DNA from 2 places in the Clostridioides sp. LIBA-6622 genome. Region 1 is predicted to be linked to the other one. Evidence: riboswitches for the same ligand, from Rfam matches in the RefSeq annotation. Region 1 holds a riboswitch; the other holds the start of a gene.
The links. Region 1 has a riboswitch for thiamine pyrophosphate ahead of ACTG47_RS10310 (MTH1187 family thiamine-binding protein). Riboswitches for the same ligand answer to the same signal wherever they lie in the genome.
Positions count from the first base shown of each region.

Region 2: it holds a riboswitch for thiamine pyrophosphate, as region 1 does, so the genes downstream of both, thiC (phosphomethylpyrimidine synthase ThiC) here and ACTG47_RS10310 (MTH1187 family thiamine-binding protein) in region 1, are expected to answer to the same signal.

Region 1 is NZ_CP196998.1:2,130,556-2,138,324, forward strand. Features, by position in the region: gene ACTG47_RS10295 (ABC transporter ATP-binding protein) at 1-734, opposite strand, end outside; gene ACTG47_RS10300 (ABC transporter substrate-binding protein) at 703-1,716, opposite strand; gene ACTG47_RS10305 (ABC transporter permease) at 1,738-2,508, opposite strand; gene ACTG47_RS10310 (MTH1187 family thiamine-binding protein) at 2,483-2,773, opposite strand; TPP riboswitch at 2,903-3,002, opposite strand; cyclic di-GMP riboswitch class I at 3,443-3,532, shown strand; gene ACTG47_RS10315 (hypothetical protein) at 3,585-3,761, shown strand; gene ACTG47_RS10320 (winged helix-turn-helix transcriptional regulator) at 3,877-4,233, opposite strand; gene ACTG47_RS10325 (PhzF family isomerase) at 4,489-5,409, shown strand; gene ACTG47_RS10330 (NUDIX hydrolase) at 5,643-6,254, shown strand; gene ACTG47_RS10335 (DUF3784 domain-containing protein) at 6,574-6,912, shown strand; gene miaB (tRNA (N6-isopentenyl adenosine(37)-C2)-methylthiotransferase MiaB) at 7,191-7,769, opposite strand, start outside.
Region 2 is NZ_CP196998.1:1,863,122-1,870,890, forward strand. Features, by position in the region: gene recQ (DNA helicase RecQ) at 1-1,897, shown strand, start outside; TPP riboswitch at 1,987-2,098, shown strand; gene thiC (phosphomethylpyrimidine synthase ThiC) at 2,239-3,540, shown strand; gene thiS (sulfur carrier protein ThiS) at 3,585-3,779, shown strand; gene thiF (thiamine biosynthesis protein ThiF) at 3,772-4,575, shown strand; gene ACTG47_RS09035 (thiazole synthase) at 4,638-5,408, shown strand; gene thiH (2-iminoacetate synthase ThiH) at 5,425-6,528, shown strand; gene ACTG47_RS09045 (thiamine phosphate synthase) at 6,529-7,230, shown strand; gene ACTG47_RS09050 (YfcC family protein) at 7,405-7,769, shown strand, end outside.

The DNA of each region.
Region 1 (7,769 bases):
TACAGCAAAGATATTATTTCTTTCTTAAGTTTAATGACATTTTCAAGGTTATCTTCATTTAATTTTTTATTATCAATAATAAATTCTTTTTTTATTACTGATGGCTTTTTTGAAATAACATAAATTCTATTTGACAACATTATAGCTTCATCAATATCATGGGTTATAAGAAGTATTGTTGAATTCACCTTTTTCTTAACATCTAAAAGCCATTTTTGCATAGATGTCTTAGTCAATGAGTCAAGTGCTCCAAAAGGCTCATCTAAAAGCATTATGTCATTAGAATTTACAAAGGTTCTCAGGAAATTTGCTCTCTGTCTCATTCCTCCAGAAAGTTCAGACGGATATTTATTTTCATATCCATTTAAACCAAAAACCTCAAAATAATGTTTTACCATTTCCCTTGCTTTACTCTTTTTTTCTTTTTTTAAGACTAGTGGTAGTGACACATTATCTATTATAGTTTTATATGGTAAAAGTAAGTCTTTTTGATACATGTAACTGTATTTCCCATTTATATCTACATTACCACTATTATAATCTGTAAGTTTAGTTATAATATTAAATATAGTACTTTTTCCACATCCACTTGGACCTAATATAGAAACAAATTCACCTTCATATACATCAATGCTTATATCTTTTAAAACTTCAACTTCTTTATATGTTTTTGATACATTTTCTATAGATACTTTTATTTTTTTATTGTGGTAAGAATTCATTTGTGTAAGCATCACTTGCCTTCATATCCTTATCTATTAATTTATATTCTTTTAAGAATGATGTGTAGTTATTCCATACACTGTCTTTCATTTCTCCCCATCTAGGTGCATCATCTTTATATTTACTTGCTAGATATTCTTGACTCTTTAGTGCTAATTTTTCATCTACTTCAGGTGCATGCTTTACTAATATTTTTGCTGCATCTTCTGGATTTTTAATTGCATATTCATAACCTTTTGTTGTAGCTTTTAAGAATTTCTTAGCTAATTCTGGATTATCTTTAAGTACAGTTTCATTAGAAATTATAAGTGGTGTATAATAATCTAATCTCTCATCTAAATCTTTTACTGGTATAAAGTTTAAATCATAGTCAATTAAGCTTGCCTTAACTGCATCCCAGCCTTCAAATATCCATGCAAAATCTACAGTTTTCATAGCTGCAAAGAAATCATCTTGACCAGTATTAACTATTTTTAACTTATTAAAATCGGCTCCATTTTTCTTCATAACTGCTTTAAACACAGCTTCTTCTGATGGAGAACCCCAACCACCATAAGTTTTTCCTTCAAAATCTTTAGCTGTAGTTATATTTTTTTCTTTTGGTGATGCAAACCCAGAAGTATTATGTTGTATAACAGCTGCTACAGCTTTTATTGGAAGTGGGTCTTCACTAGTCTTTGCATAGGTAACTTGTTCTTGATAACTTATACCAAAGTCAGCTTTACCTGTTGCAACTAAAGTCTCAGCTCCACTTTCAGGAGGTTGTACTATTTCTACATCTAAACCTTCTTCTTTATAATAACCTTTATCAAGTGCTACAAATAATCCAGTATGATTTGTATTTGGTGTCCAATCAAGTACCATAGTCACTTTTTTAGAAGAATCATCTTTAGCATTATTTTTATCCTTATTATTATTTGAAGAACATCCAGTTATTGTTGCTAGTGTAAAGACACTTGCTAAACCTAATATTCCTAATTTTTTAAAATTCATAATATCCTCCCTCAAATACATTTAATCTGCTAATCTATGTCTTATAACAATTTTTTTTATTGCTTGTACAACGCCTACAAATATCAAACTAAATATAACTACCAATATAGTAGATGCAAATACTTTATCAAGAGCATATGCACTTTTTGACCTTAGCATATAAACACCAAGACCTTTAGTTCCACCTAACCACTCTGCAACAGTTGCTGCCATTACAGCATAAGTTGCAGATATTTTTAGACCAGAAAAAAATTTATCCATTGCCATAGGAAATTTAAGATGAATAAATGTATTAATTTTGTTTGAATTCATAGTCTTAAATAAATTTAAATAGTCTTTATCAATATTCTCAATTCCATCCACAAAACTTATTAATATAGGAAAAAAACAAGTAAGTGTTACCATCAATATTTTTGGCATTGTTCCAAAGCCAAACCATATCATAAAAAGTGGAGCTATAATTATTGTAGGTATCATTTGAGTGACCAACATAATAGGATAAAGACATTTTTTTATTATCAACACAAAATCCATCAATACACCAATTGTTAATGATATTATAATTGCAACTATAAAACCAAGTATTGCCTCTCCTATAGTAACTATAGCATGCATGGATAAATTTTGAGAGTCTTTAAAAAATACATTAAGTATATCTACTGGCGTGGGTAGTATATACTGCGGAACTTTTAAAACTTCTACCACAGATTGCCAAAGAATAAGTATAAACAAAAATGTTGCTATTGGATATATACTATCTTTAACTTTATCTATGATTTCTAAGTTTTTCATCTATAGTCAAGCCTCCAGCTTTTTCATCCACTCTAGCTACTGTTATAACTCTTTCACATCCAAGATTAAAAGGGATTTTATGTACTTTCTTCAATAATTCAAAAACTTCATCAAAATCACCTTCAACAGTCGTGCTCATCGCACCTATTTCACATTTAAGACCGCTTTTTTCAATTTCAGCAATACAAGCATCTACTACTTTGTACATTTCTTCTTCACCTTTATAAGGTCTTAGTGGCATTACTGCTATGTCTGCAATTACCATTTAAATCACTCCTTTAAAAATAATTAATACCTACTAGGTATATTTTGTTTTTTATTAAAAATTTTATTTCCAAAAAGATACTATATTTGAATAAAATAAAAGTCCTATCCACAATAGGATAAGACTTATTTTCATCTTTACTGGTCTCCCTACACTGGCATTATCCAAACAGGTTCAAAGGGTCGAGATAAAATCTCCTCTCAGCACATTAGCTCCCCGAAATATATTATATCTTTTCTACTTGATTATACTACACTTATCATATTTTAACAAATTTTTTATTCATATTATATATTTTGTACATTTTAAAATCTATAATACCAAAATAATATTTTTTTAGAAATTATATTTACACTATACATACTCATCATAAATTATTAGAATTTGATTAAGATTTAAAGTTTATCTACAAAAATATACTATTCTAAGAAACTTTTTTTATTTTATTAACTGTTTAACTTTGTTTAGTTTTACTTTCCTTCCTCAAATTAATTCAATTTAAATTAATAATAAAAAGCTATTACTATGATTTGCATATATAAGCTATATAATATAATTATTTTACCTAATTTATTTTTGAAAAACAAATTATTTTTTTTAATTTTTAAATTTTTTAATATCTACCTTGAAAAATCAAACGTTTTCCTATATGATTGTAATTGTAGAATAAAACTAAATAGGCAAAACTAGAGAAATTTAGTGACGCAAAGCTATAGGGACTAAGACTTATAAAACAAGTTATGTCAGCCAGTTGCCAAAAAGATATTTTCTTTTTGTTTTTATGAAAGTTTTTTAGGGGGATAAATGATATATGTTTATAGATAAGATGGATAGATGTACACATATACTAACTGCATATATATGTAGTTCATACGATTACTGCAATTTTATAGATACACAATTAAATGACTTTATACTAGAATATGGAGAGAACGTGGTAGAATCTTGTTTGCATCAAGTGATGGTATTGGTAAGCAGATATAATTAAAGAAATTTTATTTTCTAGAAAACCCTTTTTAGTTTTATCTACGTTTTATAATGCATTAAAAAAACTAATTAAAGTAGGCTTTATTGTCTACTTTTTATGAAGTAAACAGTTGAGTTTATCTCATATACTGTTTACCCCAATTACATAATTCTAATAATATAGATTCCAATGATTTCCCACGTTTAGTAGCCAAATATTCGACTTTTGGAGGAATAGTAGGATAAGAAACCCTCTTAATAAGCCCATCTCTTTCAAGATGCTTTAATTCTTGTGACAGTATCTTATGACTTATATGAACAACTTCTTTTTTTAATTGACTGTAACGTATTGCCTCTTGTTTTAAAATATGCCATAGAATAATTGCCCTCCATTTACTTCCTATCACAGTCATGGTAAAACCAATTGAACAATTAAAATCTTTTTGTCTTTCTTCAATATTTGGAAATTCTTCAAAATTATTATCTATATTCATCCCAATCCTCTCTTTCAAAATGGTAAGTAGCTAACTAAAAAGTACATTCTTGTTTAACATATTAATTCGTAATATAATTTTGATTGTAGCATAGAGCCTTACATAATACTACTTTTTTAGATGTATATGTTTAAATTCTAATATAGACATATACTATCTTATTAATTTTATTTAAACAGATGATAGTAGGTAATAATCCATCTCAAGTTTTCTATGTACACAAACTATTCTAATATTTAGAAAGGATTATATAATATGGATAAAATATTTCATCTTTATCAAGTTGACTCATTTACAAAAGAAAAATTTACAGGTAATCCAGCTGGTGTAATTACAAATGCTGATGGCTTATCTGAATCACAAATGCAAAAAATAGCAAGAGAATTAAATAATTCAGAAACTGCTTTTATTTTCAATAAATTTGTTAAAAGTCATCAAGAAAATTATGATGTACATATCAGATTTTTTACACCAACTAATGAGGTTCCTATATGTGGTCATGCTACTATTGCTGCTCACTATGCTAGAGCAGTAGAAAATCAAATCCATAACACAACAGTATTTCAAAAAACTGGTGCTGGAATATTACCAGTTGATATTATTAAAAAAGGTAATGATTATGAAATAATTATGACACAAGGAAAAATTGAAGTATCTCCACCATTACAACAAACCTATCAAGAAAGATTACTTCATGCATTTGGTATTTCAAAGGAAGATATTCGTACAGACTGTCCTATTGCCATAGCATCTACAGGACATTCAAAAGTTATGATTGGAATAAAAGAATTATCAGCATTAAATAACTTATCTCCAAATTTAAATGAGTTATCGAAAATAAGTCAAGAAATAAAATGTAATGGATATTATATTTTTACATTACATAATAAAGAAAATCTACAGGTTAATGGAAGGATGTTTGCTCCTGCAATTGGTATTTCAGAAGACCCTGTTACAGGAAATGCTAATGGTCCTTTAGGTGCATATCTTGTACATTATAAAGTAATACCTATACCTGACACAGAGTTTATATTTGAAGCAATACAAGGAGAAACAATAAAACGCAAAGGCAAGATGTTAGTAAAAGTAATTATTTCAGATAATAAGCCAGTTGAAGTAAAAATAATTGGGAAAGCTATAATTGCATTCTCAACAAATATAGAAATTGAATTATAGTTTTTTTCTAAATAAAATTCCAAACTTTTTAATTCTAATTAATAATAAATTGATAACAAACTAATTTATATACAATCAAATTAATTTTTTTATTATTTGTTAATATATATTTATCATTATATTATATAATAATATAGATAGTTACTATATCTTAAATTAGATAAATCATAATTATATATTATTGTTAAAACTCAATTATATAATTTTTAATAATATTATTTTAGGAGGAAAAAATGATAAACGATATTAAAAATAAGTTCAAAGATTACAAGCCATATATAAATGGATATAAAAATATGAAAAGAGCATCTGTTCTAATTCCAATAGTAGAAATAAATAACATACATCATATATTATTTGAAGTTCGCTCAAAGAATTTAAAACATCAACCTAATGAGATTTCTTTTCCAGGTGGCAAGATAGAATCCAACGAAACTCCATATGATGCTGCTATCAGAGAAACTTGTGAAGAATTAGGTACTTTTAATGACAATATAGAAATCATAGCAAGTCTGGACCTACTTATAACACCTGTAAAATTCATAATACATCCTTATTTAGGATATATAAAAAACATTAATAATTTAAATATAAATAAGGATGAAGTTGACCATACTTTTTTGGTCCCTATAAAATATCTTTTAGAAAATCCTCCACATACTTATAATAATACTGTAAAAGTTTTTCCTGATGAAAATCTACCTTATGGGTCAATTCCAAACCAAAAAGATTATAAGTTTGAAAGTGGAAGTTACCCTATTCTATTCTATAAATACAAAGATTATGTAATCTGGGGTATGACAGCAAAAATACTAGAAAACTTTTTAAACTTCTTATCAGAATAATAAATGTAAGTAAACACTTAAATTTTTAGATAATAAGTTTTTAAAATTTTCTAAATTTAAAATGTGATACTTCCAAGAAATATAAGAAACTATATTTTATAATATTTTTTCTACTTAATTATTGCTCAGTTATTATTTCATAATTACCAATACAATTTCAAGATAAATTCTAAGTATTATTATTAAACTATGGATAAATTATAGCATAATAATATATCTAATAAGGTTAAGGTATGAAATAAATGATTTTAATGTATGTTTATGGTAAAATATTAATAAATTAGTAAACTGTAAGTCAAAATATATGGAGGTACTTATAATGTTTGCAGTAGTATTCATAGTTATATCAGCAATTGCCTTTTTCATTTTAAGTATATTATTATTTAATGGAAAAGCCAGTATGCTATTGGCAGGTTATAATACTATGAGTGATAAAGAAAAAGCTCAATATGATAAGAAAAAATTATGTAGAAGTTCTAGTATTGTTACCTTCATTGTATCTATAATGTTATTTATTATGTCATTCTTTGGTTATAGAGTAGAGAATGGACAAATGGCTGAAAAAGAAATGCTTCCATTTGCTGTAATATTTATAATAGTTATACTTGCTAGTGTGCTTTTCAATATCTATTATTCTAATAAGAAATGTAAAAAATAATAATTTTAAGTTAAGCAGTTAATTTTGAAAGATTAACTGCTTTTTTATAGTTATTCTATAATATATTAGTATATAATAAGGATATACTAATATATAGTTAGGTAAAACTTTATAAAATAGAATAAAAATAGATGTACTATCAGTTTACATTTTATATAAAACTTATTTATAATAAAAATTAAAATTAACATATATGATGTATTTTTTTAAATAATATATTTTGTTTTATAGCACATCTATTCCAATAAGTTTACATAATTTTATTATATTGTACAATATTAATCATTTACTAGTATACCATTTAATGAAAAAGTCCTAGGTTCAGTAATTTTAACCATAACTAATTTTCCAATCAAACCATCATTTCCGCCTTCGAAATTTACAAGTTTATTCTGTCTAGTTCTACCAGCAAATTTATTCTCATTATTCTTACTTCTTCCTTCAACTAAAACTTCAACTATTCTATTTTTATATCCATTATTTATATCTGCTGAAATCCTATTTACAGCTTCTAACACTCTATTAAATCTATCATGTTTTATTTCTTCTGGTATTTGATTTTCCATTTTAGCAGCAGGTGTTCCCTGTCTTTTGGAATAAATAAACGTAAAAGCTGAATCATATTTTACTTTTTCAATTACATCTAAAGTATCTAATAAATCTTCTTCTGTTTCTCCTGGGAAACCTATCATTAAATCTGTTGAAAAAGCAATATCTGGTACTTCTTTTTTAGCCTTTTCTATTATTTCTAAATAATATTCTTTTGTATAATGTCTATTCATTTTTTTCAAAAGACTACTACTTCCACATTGTATTGGTAAGTGTAAAAATTCACATACCTTATCACAATCTCTAAT
Region 2 (7,769 bases), 270 kb from region 1:
TTATATAACTGGTTTTGATAGAGAAAACTTATCAATAAATATAGTAAAATCATCTAGTAAAAATAAATATATTTTAGATTATATTAAAAATCATAAAAATGAGTCTGGAATTATATATGTTGCAACTAGAAAGGAAGTCGAAAATATACATAATGGATTATCTAAAAGAAATATATCTGTGTCAAAATATCATGCAGGTTTATCTAAAAATGAAAGAAGTAAAAATCAAGAAGACTTTATAAATGATGATGTAGATATAATGGTAGCAACAAACGCATTTGGAATGGGTATTGATAAACCTAATATAAGATGGGTTATACACTACAACATGCCTCAAAGTATAGAAAATTACTATCAAGAAATAGGTAGGGCTGGTAGGGATGGAGAAAAAAGTGAATGTGTGCTTTTATTTTCTCCAGGAGATGTACATATACAAAAATATTTAATCGATATTGGAGTTGAGAATCCTGAAAGAAAGCTGTTTCAACATAAAAAACTTCAATATATGATTGATTTAGCTTACAGTAATTCATGTTATAGGAGGACAATACTTAATTACTTTGGAGAAAACTATATAGAAGATTGTAATAATTGTAGTAACTGTTTAGTAGAAGGTGAAATAGTAGATAAGACTATAGATGCTCAAAAAGTTATTTCATGTGTAGCTAGAATGAAAAGAAGTTATGGTGTTACTACTATTGTAGATGTACTTAGAGGGTCTAAGAATAAAAAAATTTTACAACTTGGATTGAATACCTTATCTACATATAATATTATGAGAGATTATTCTAGTGAAGATTTAAAGAACTTTATAAATACATTGGTCTCCCATGGTTTCTTAGATTTAGTTGAGACTTTAGGTAATGGAAATAGAGGAAGTTTTCCAACAATAAGATTGAATGATATGTCTATGAACGTTTTAAAAGGTCAAGTAAAAGTGGAATTTAAAGAAATCGTAATGACAAAATCATTAGAGATAGAAGATGAGTTATATAGTGCTTTAAGAGAACTTAGACACTCAATAGCAAGTGAAGAAAGAATAGCTCCATATATGGTATTTGGAGATGGAACACTTAGAGCTATGTCTAGTAGTTATCCAGTCAATAAAGAAGAAATGTTAGATATATCTGGAGTAGGGGAAATTAAATATCAAAAATACGGTAGAGATTTTGAAACAGTAATTAAAGAATATGTCGAAAAAAACAACATAAATAAAAAGGATGAAGAAAAAAATGTCGATTTAGAGAATGTTAATAGTGAGTTTCTTGAGGTTAATTCAGACAAAGTTTTATACGAAAAACTATTAAGCATTAGAAGCAAATATGCAACAAAAGAAAAATTACCTCCATATATGATTTTATCCAATAAGGCTTTGAAAGAAATAAGTGGAAGATATCCAATTGATGAAGAACAGTTGAAAGATATTTCAGGTATAGGTGGGGTAAAAATTGAAAAGTATGGAATTAGTGTCTTGGATGAAGTTAAACAATATGTAAAAGAAAATGATATTAATGCTATCTGGGAGAAAAAAGGTAAAAGGAAGCTAATACTAGATGGAGAAAGTAGAAAAAATAATGAAATAGCATTAGATTTATTAAATCAAGGCAAGGATATACAAAGCATCAGCCAAGAACTAGAAGTTTCCTTATCAACTATTATTGGATATGTCCATGATTATGTAAAGGATGGACATAGCATATCATTTGAGTTAGAATTAGAAAATTTTTATAATGAAGATGAAAAACAAATGATTTTAGACGCTTGTGAAAAAGTAGGCTATGATAATTTAAATAACATAAAAAGAAAGCTTCCAGATTCAATAAAGTACGAAAACATAAGAGCTGTGATGCTTGACTCTTATCTTAAAAAACTAAAAAATGATATTATATCAGAGTAATTTTTAACATATTCAAAAATAAAATTTGTATTATTGTGTTGAACTAATATTTTTGCTGTGTTATACTGAATTTGTAAAAATAATGAAAAATTTAGAGCTAGGGGCGCTAGAATTGGCTAGCTGAGAGATAAAGCCGTAACTTACAAACCCTAATAACCTGATCAAGATAATGCTTGCGAAGGGAAGCTTTTAATATAATTTTGTTACATAAATAGATAAATTATTTAATGTTAGGGGAAATTTGTCTAAGTGTATATATGATTATAAGAGTGCTTTCCAAACAAGGAAAAGCACTTTTTTTATTTTCAAAAACTATAACTTTAATCTTGGAGGATTGTAATATGAATTATACAACACAAATGGATGCTGCTAGAAAAGGCATAATAACTAAAGAAATGGAAATCGTTTCTCAAAAAGAGCAAGTAGATGTAAATGAACTAAGAGAATTAATAGCAAATGGACAAGTTGTTATACCTGCTAATAAAAATCATAACTCTTTAAGTGCAGAAGGTGTAGGTAAAAATTTAAGAACAAAAATAAATGTAAATCTAGGAATTTCAAGAGATTGTAAGAATATAGAAAAAGAACTTGAAAAAGTTAAAGTAGCGATAGACATGAAAGCTGAAGCTATAATGGATTTAAGCAACTATGGTAAAACTAGAGAATTTAGAGAAAAAGTAGTTGAAATGTCACCTGCAATGATAGGTTCAGTACCTATGTATGATGCAGTGGGATATTTAGAAAAAGAATTAAAAGATATAACAGAAGAAGAATTTTTAAATGTAATAAAACAGCATGCTATTGATGGAGTGGATTTTATTACTATACATGCAGGTCTTACAAGAAGTGTTTGTCAAAAAATAAAAAATCATGAAAGATTGACTCATATAGTATCTCGTGGAGGTTCTCTATTATTTGCATGGATGGAATTAAATAATAAGGAAAATCCTATTTATACTAATTTTGATAAAATATTGGATATATGTGAGGAATACGATGTTACATTGAGCTTAGGAGATGCTTGTAGACCTGGTTGTATAAAAGATTCTACTGATGGTGTTCAAATTCAGGAGCTTGTAGTACTAGGTGAGCTTACTAAAAGAGCATGGGAGAGAAATGTACAAGTAATGATAGAAGGACCTGGTCATATGGCTATTGATGAAATAGAAGCAAATGTAGTATTAGAAAAAAGATTATGTCATGGAGCACCTTTTTATGTTCTTGGACCATTAGTCACAGATATAGCACCAGGTTATGACCATATAACAAGTGCAATAGGAGGAGCTTTGGCATGTGCTAAAGGAGTAGACTTTTTATGTTATGTAACTCCAGCAGAGCACTTAAGATTACCTAATTTAGATGACATGAAAGAAGGTATAATAGCTGCGAAAATAGCTGCTCATGCAGGAGACATAGCTAAAAATGTTAAAGGTGCTCGTGAATGGGATAATAAGATGAGTAAAGCCAGAGCTGATTTAGATTGGTGTGAGATGTTTAGACTTGCAATAGACCCTGAAAAAGCTAAGAGATATAGAGATGAATCAACTCCTACTCATGAAGATAGCTGTACTATGTGCGGAAAAATGTGTTCAATGAGAACAGTTAAAAAAATATTAAACAATGAGGAACTTAATTTAATATAATTTGTGATTAGAATAAAGTAAATTTAACAAGAGGAGGTGATTTAGTGAAGGTTAATGGTAAAGACATTGAATTTAAAGAAGATTTGACTATAATAGATTTACTAAATAAATATAATTTAAAGAGCGATAGAGTTGTAGTTGAAGTAAATTTAGAAATAATTGAAGAATCTAACTACAGTACATATATATTGAAAGATGAAGACATTATAGAACTTATTAGCTTTATTGGAGGTGGTTAAAATAAAAATATTTGTAAATGAATTATTAACAGATGTTGAAGAGAATACAACTGCCTACAAAGTTAGAGATGGTTACAATCATAAATGTGATGTACTAGTGTTAAATGGATATCCCATTAAAACAGATATTCCCCTTTGTGAGAATGATAAATTAACACTTATACAAAAGGGAGTAAAGCCTTCATTTGATGAGTTGGAAAGCTTGTTGATTGCTAGGCATACTCCAAATATACACAATAAGTTAAAAAAAGGGAAGGTTGCTATATTGGGCTTAGGGGGGCTTGGGTCCAATATAGCTATCTCTTTAGCAAGAATTGGAGTAGGAGAACTTTTACTTATAGACTATGATGTTGTAGAACCATCCAATTTAAATAGACAGCAGTATTTTATAGATGATATTGGAAAATTAAAAACTGATGCTATGATAGAAAATATAAAAAAAATAAATCCTTTTATAAAACTAAAGAAACGAGATGTTTTTTTAAATAAACATAATATGGATGCTATTAAAAATTCAGATTTGATAATTGAAGCCTTTGATGATGCTTCATGTAAGGCACAGGTTTGTAATTATGTACTAATAAATTTAAAAGATAAATATCTAATAGCATCATCAGGTATGGCAGGCTACTATGATTCAAATATAATAACTACTAAGAAGATAAAAGACAAGTTTTATATATGTGGTGATTTTGTAAATGAAGCTAAAATTGGTGAAGGTCTAATGGCTCCAAGGGTAGCTATCTGTGCAAATCACATGGCAAATTTGGCAACACAAATACTTATAGATATGTAAAGACTAAAATTAAATGATAAAAAGATTGAATATTAAAAAAATTATATATGGAGGGAAATAATATGGATAAATTGGTACTTGGTGGACATGAATTTAATAGCAGATTGTTGGTGGGGACAGGCAAATATGGTTCAAATAATATATTGCCTGAAGTAATAAAAGAAAGTGGCAGCGAGATAATAACAATGGCACTTAGAAGAGTGGATTTAGATAATAAACAAGAAAATATATTAACATATATTCCAAAAGAAATGACAATACTTCCAAATACATCAGGAGCCACTAATGCAGAAGAAGCAGTAAGAATAGCTAGAATATCTAGAAAAATGGGTTGTGGAGATTTTATAAAAATAGAAGTAATATCAGATACTAGATATTTACTTCCTGATAATGAAGAAACTATAAAAGCGACAAAGATACTTGCAGATGAAGGATTTATAGTTCTTCCATATATGACACCAGACCTTTATGCTGGAAGAAGACTTATAGAAGCTAATGCAGCAGCAGTTATGCCTCTTGGAGCTCCAATTGGTTCAAATAGAGGTCTTCAAATGAAAGAAATGATAAGAATAATGATAGATGAATTAGATATACCAATAATAGTGGATGCAGGTATTGGTAAACCATCTCAAGCTATGGAAGCTATGGAAATGGGAGCCGATGCTGTACTTGTTAACACTGCAATAGCTTCAGCAGGAAATCCTGTAAAGATGGCTAGAGCATTCAAACTAGCTGTAGAGGGTGGAAGAGAAGCATATCTCGCAAAAACAGGAAGTGTATCAGAATTTGCAAATGCATCTTCTCCTTTAACAGGTTTTTTAGGCAATTTATAGAAAGTGGTGATTGGTGATGAGTTTTTATGATGTAATAGAAAAATATAGAGATTTTGATTTTGATGGATATTTAAATAATGTTACTGATAATGATGTTTTAAGAAGTCTATCAAAGGACAAGCTTGAAGATTTTGATATATTAAATTTGCTTTCTAAAACGGCTGTAAAACATTTAGAAGCGATGGCACAGAGAGCACACAAATTAAGCGTTCAATATTTTGGAAAAACAGTATGTTTATATACACCAATGTATATAGCAAATTACTGTGTTAATCAATGTGTTTACTGTAGTTATAATATAAAAAGTGGAATAAAAAGAAAAAAATTAACTATGGATGAAATTAGAGAAGAGGGAAATGTAATTTCAAGAGAAGGTTTTAAACATTTACTTGTTTTGACTGGAGAAAGTAGTTTTCATTCAAGTGTGGAATATATAGGCGAAGCTATAGAAATACTAAGAGAGAAATTTCCATCTATAGGTATAGAAGTCTATCCAATGGAAGTAGAAGAATATAAGTATATTGTAGATAAAGGTGTTGAAGGTTTAACAGTATATCAGGAAACTTATGACGAGGAAATATACAAAAAAGTGCATGTAAAAGGTCCAAAAGCAAATTATAAATTTAGGTTAGATGCTCCTGAAAGAGGGGCGAAAGCAGGGATGAGAACTTTATCAATAGGTGCACTTTTAGGGCTGAATGATTTTAGAAAAGAAACTTTTTTTACAATATTGCATGGGAAATATTTAAAAACAAAATATCCTCATATTGAGCTTTCATATTCAACACCAAGAATGAGACCTTTTAAAGGTTGTTTTGAAGAATTAGTAGATATAAGTGATACTGATTTGGTTCAAGCTATGATATGTATGAGATTGTTTGACCCACATGCGGCAATAAATATATCAACTAGGGAAAATTTGGAAATGAGAAGTCATATAATACCTTTAGGAGTAACTAAATTGAGTGCAGGTGTATCCACTGATGTAGGAGGACATTCTCAGGACGAGCATGATACTGCTCAATTTAAGATAAATGATGAGAGCACTGTTGCAGATGTAGAGAAGATGTTAAACTCAATTGGATATCAACATGTATTTAAAGATTGGGAAAGATTTTAGATGTATTTGATAACAAATAGAAAATTATTATGTAGTGAAGAAAAGTATTTAGATGTTATTAAAGAGTCTATATTGAGTGGTATAAAAAACATTATAATAAGAGAAAAAGATTTAGAATATGAAGAACTAAATAAATTATATATGAAAATAAAAACCAAAATCAATTGTATAGATTTTCAAGAACAAATATCGAATGAAAGATTTAAGATTAATACAAATCAGAAAGAAAGTAGTAATAAACTTAATGTTAACTTTATAATAAATAGTAATATTGAATTTTTTGAAAAAACAGATTGCCAAGGGATTCATCTTCCTTTTAGAGTATTCTTGGATTTACTTGAAAATAATTACAGTTTTAATAAAGAGAAGGTATTAGGATTATCTTTGCATCAGATAGAAGAAGTAGAATATTTAGAAAAATTGATAAGAAATAAAAATATAAAAATAGATTACATAACCTTATCACATATATATGAAACTAAGTGTAAAGAAGGTTTATATCCAAAAGGGATTGAACTTTTAAAAGAAGCCAAGAAGATTACTGATATTAAGATAGTTGCACTAGGAGGAATTTTACCATCTAATGTCAAAGAAACATTAAAATATTGTGATGATTTTGCTGTAATGTCAACTATAATGAAATCTAAAGATATTAAAAAAACAATCTCAAATTATAATGAAAAAGTTGAATTATTAAAATAGTATATGGAATCCTTAATTAAAAAAATAAAAAAGTTATCTTTTAAAATTTAAAAGATAACTTTTTTATTTTATATCTTTGCTAATAAAAAATTGTAAAAAGGGAAAACTTTAGTCAGAGAGATTAAACAATATCCTAAAAGATTTAAAATTTAGTAAAGTATGGAGGACATTATAATGACTGACAGTAAAAAGAAACGATTTATTATACCACACACTTTTACAATAATATTTTTACTAATAGTCTTAATGGCAATATTAACTTGGATAGTACCAAGTGGTGAATTTAGTAGAGAAGATGTAGAAGGCAGAATGGTAGTTGTACCAGGAACTTACCAAAGTGTAGAAAGTAATCCTCAAGGGTTTGCAGATGTTTTTAAAGCACCGATAGAAGGTTTTATTGATTCAGCAGAAGTTGTAGGATTTGTCTTAATAGTTGGAGGTGCTTTTGGTATTGTAAATAGAACTGGGGCTATAGAAGCAGGAATAGCATCAGTTATATCTAAGTTTAAAGGAAAAGAACTTCTTATAATTCCAATATC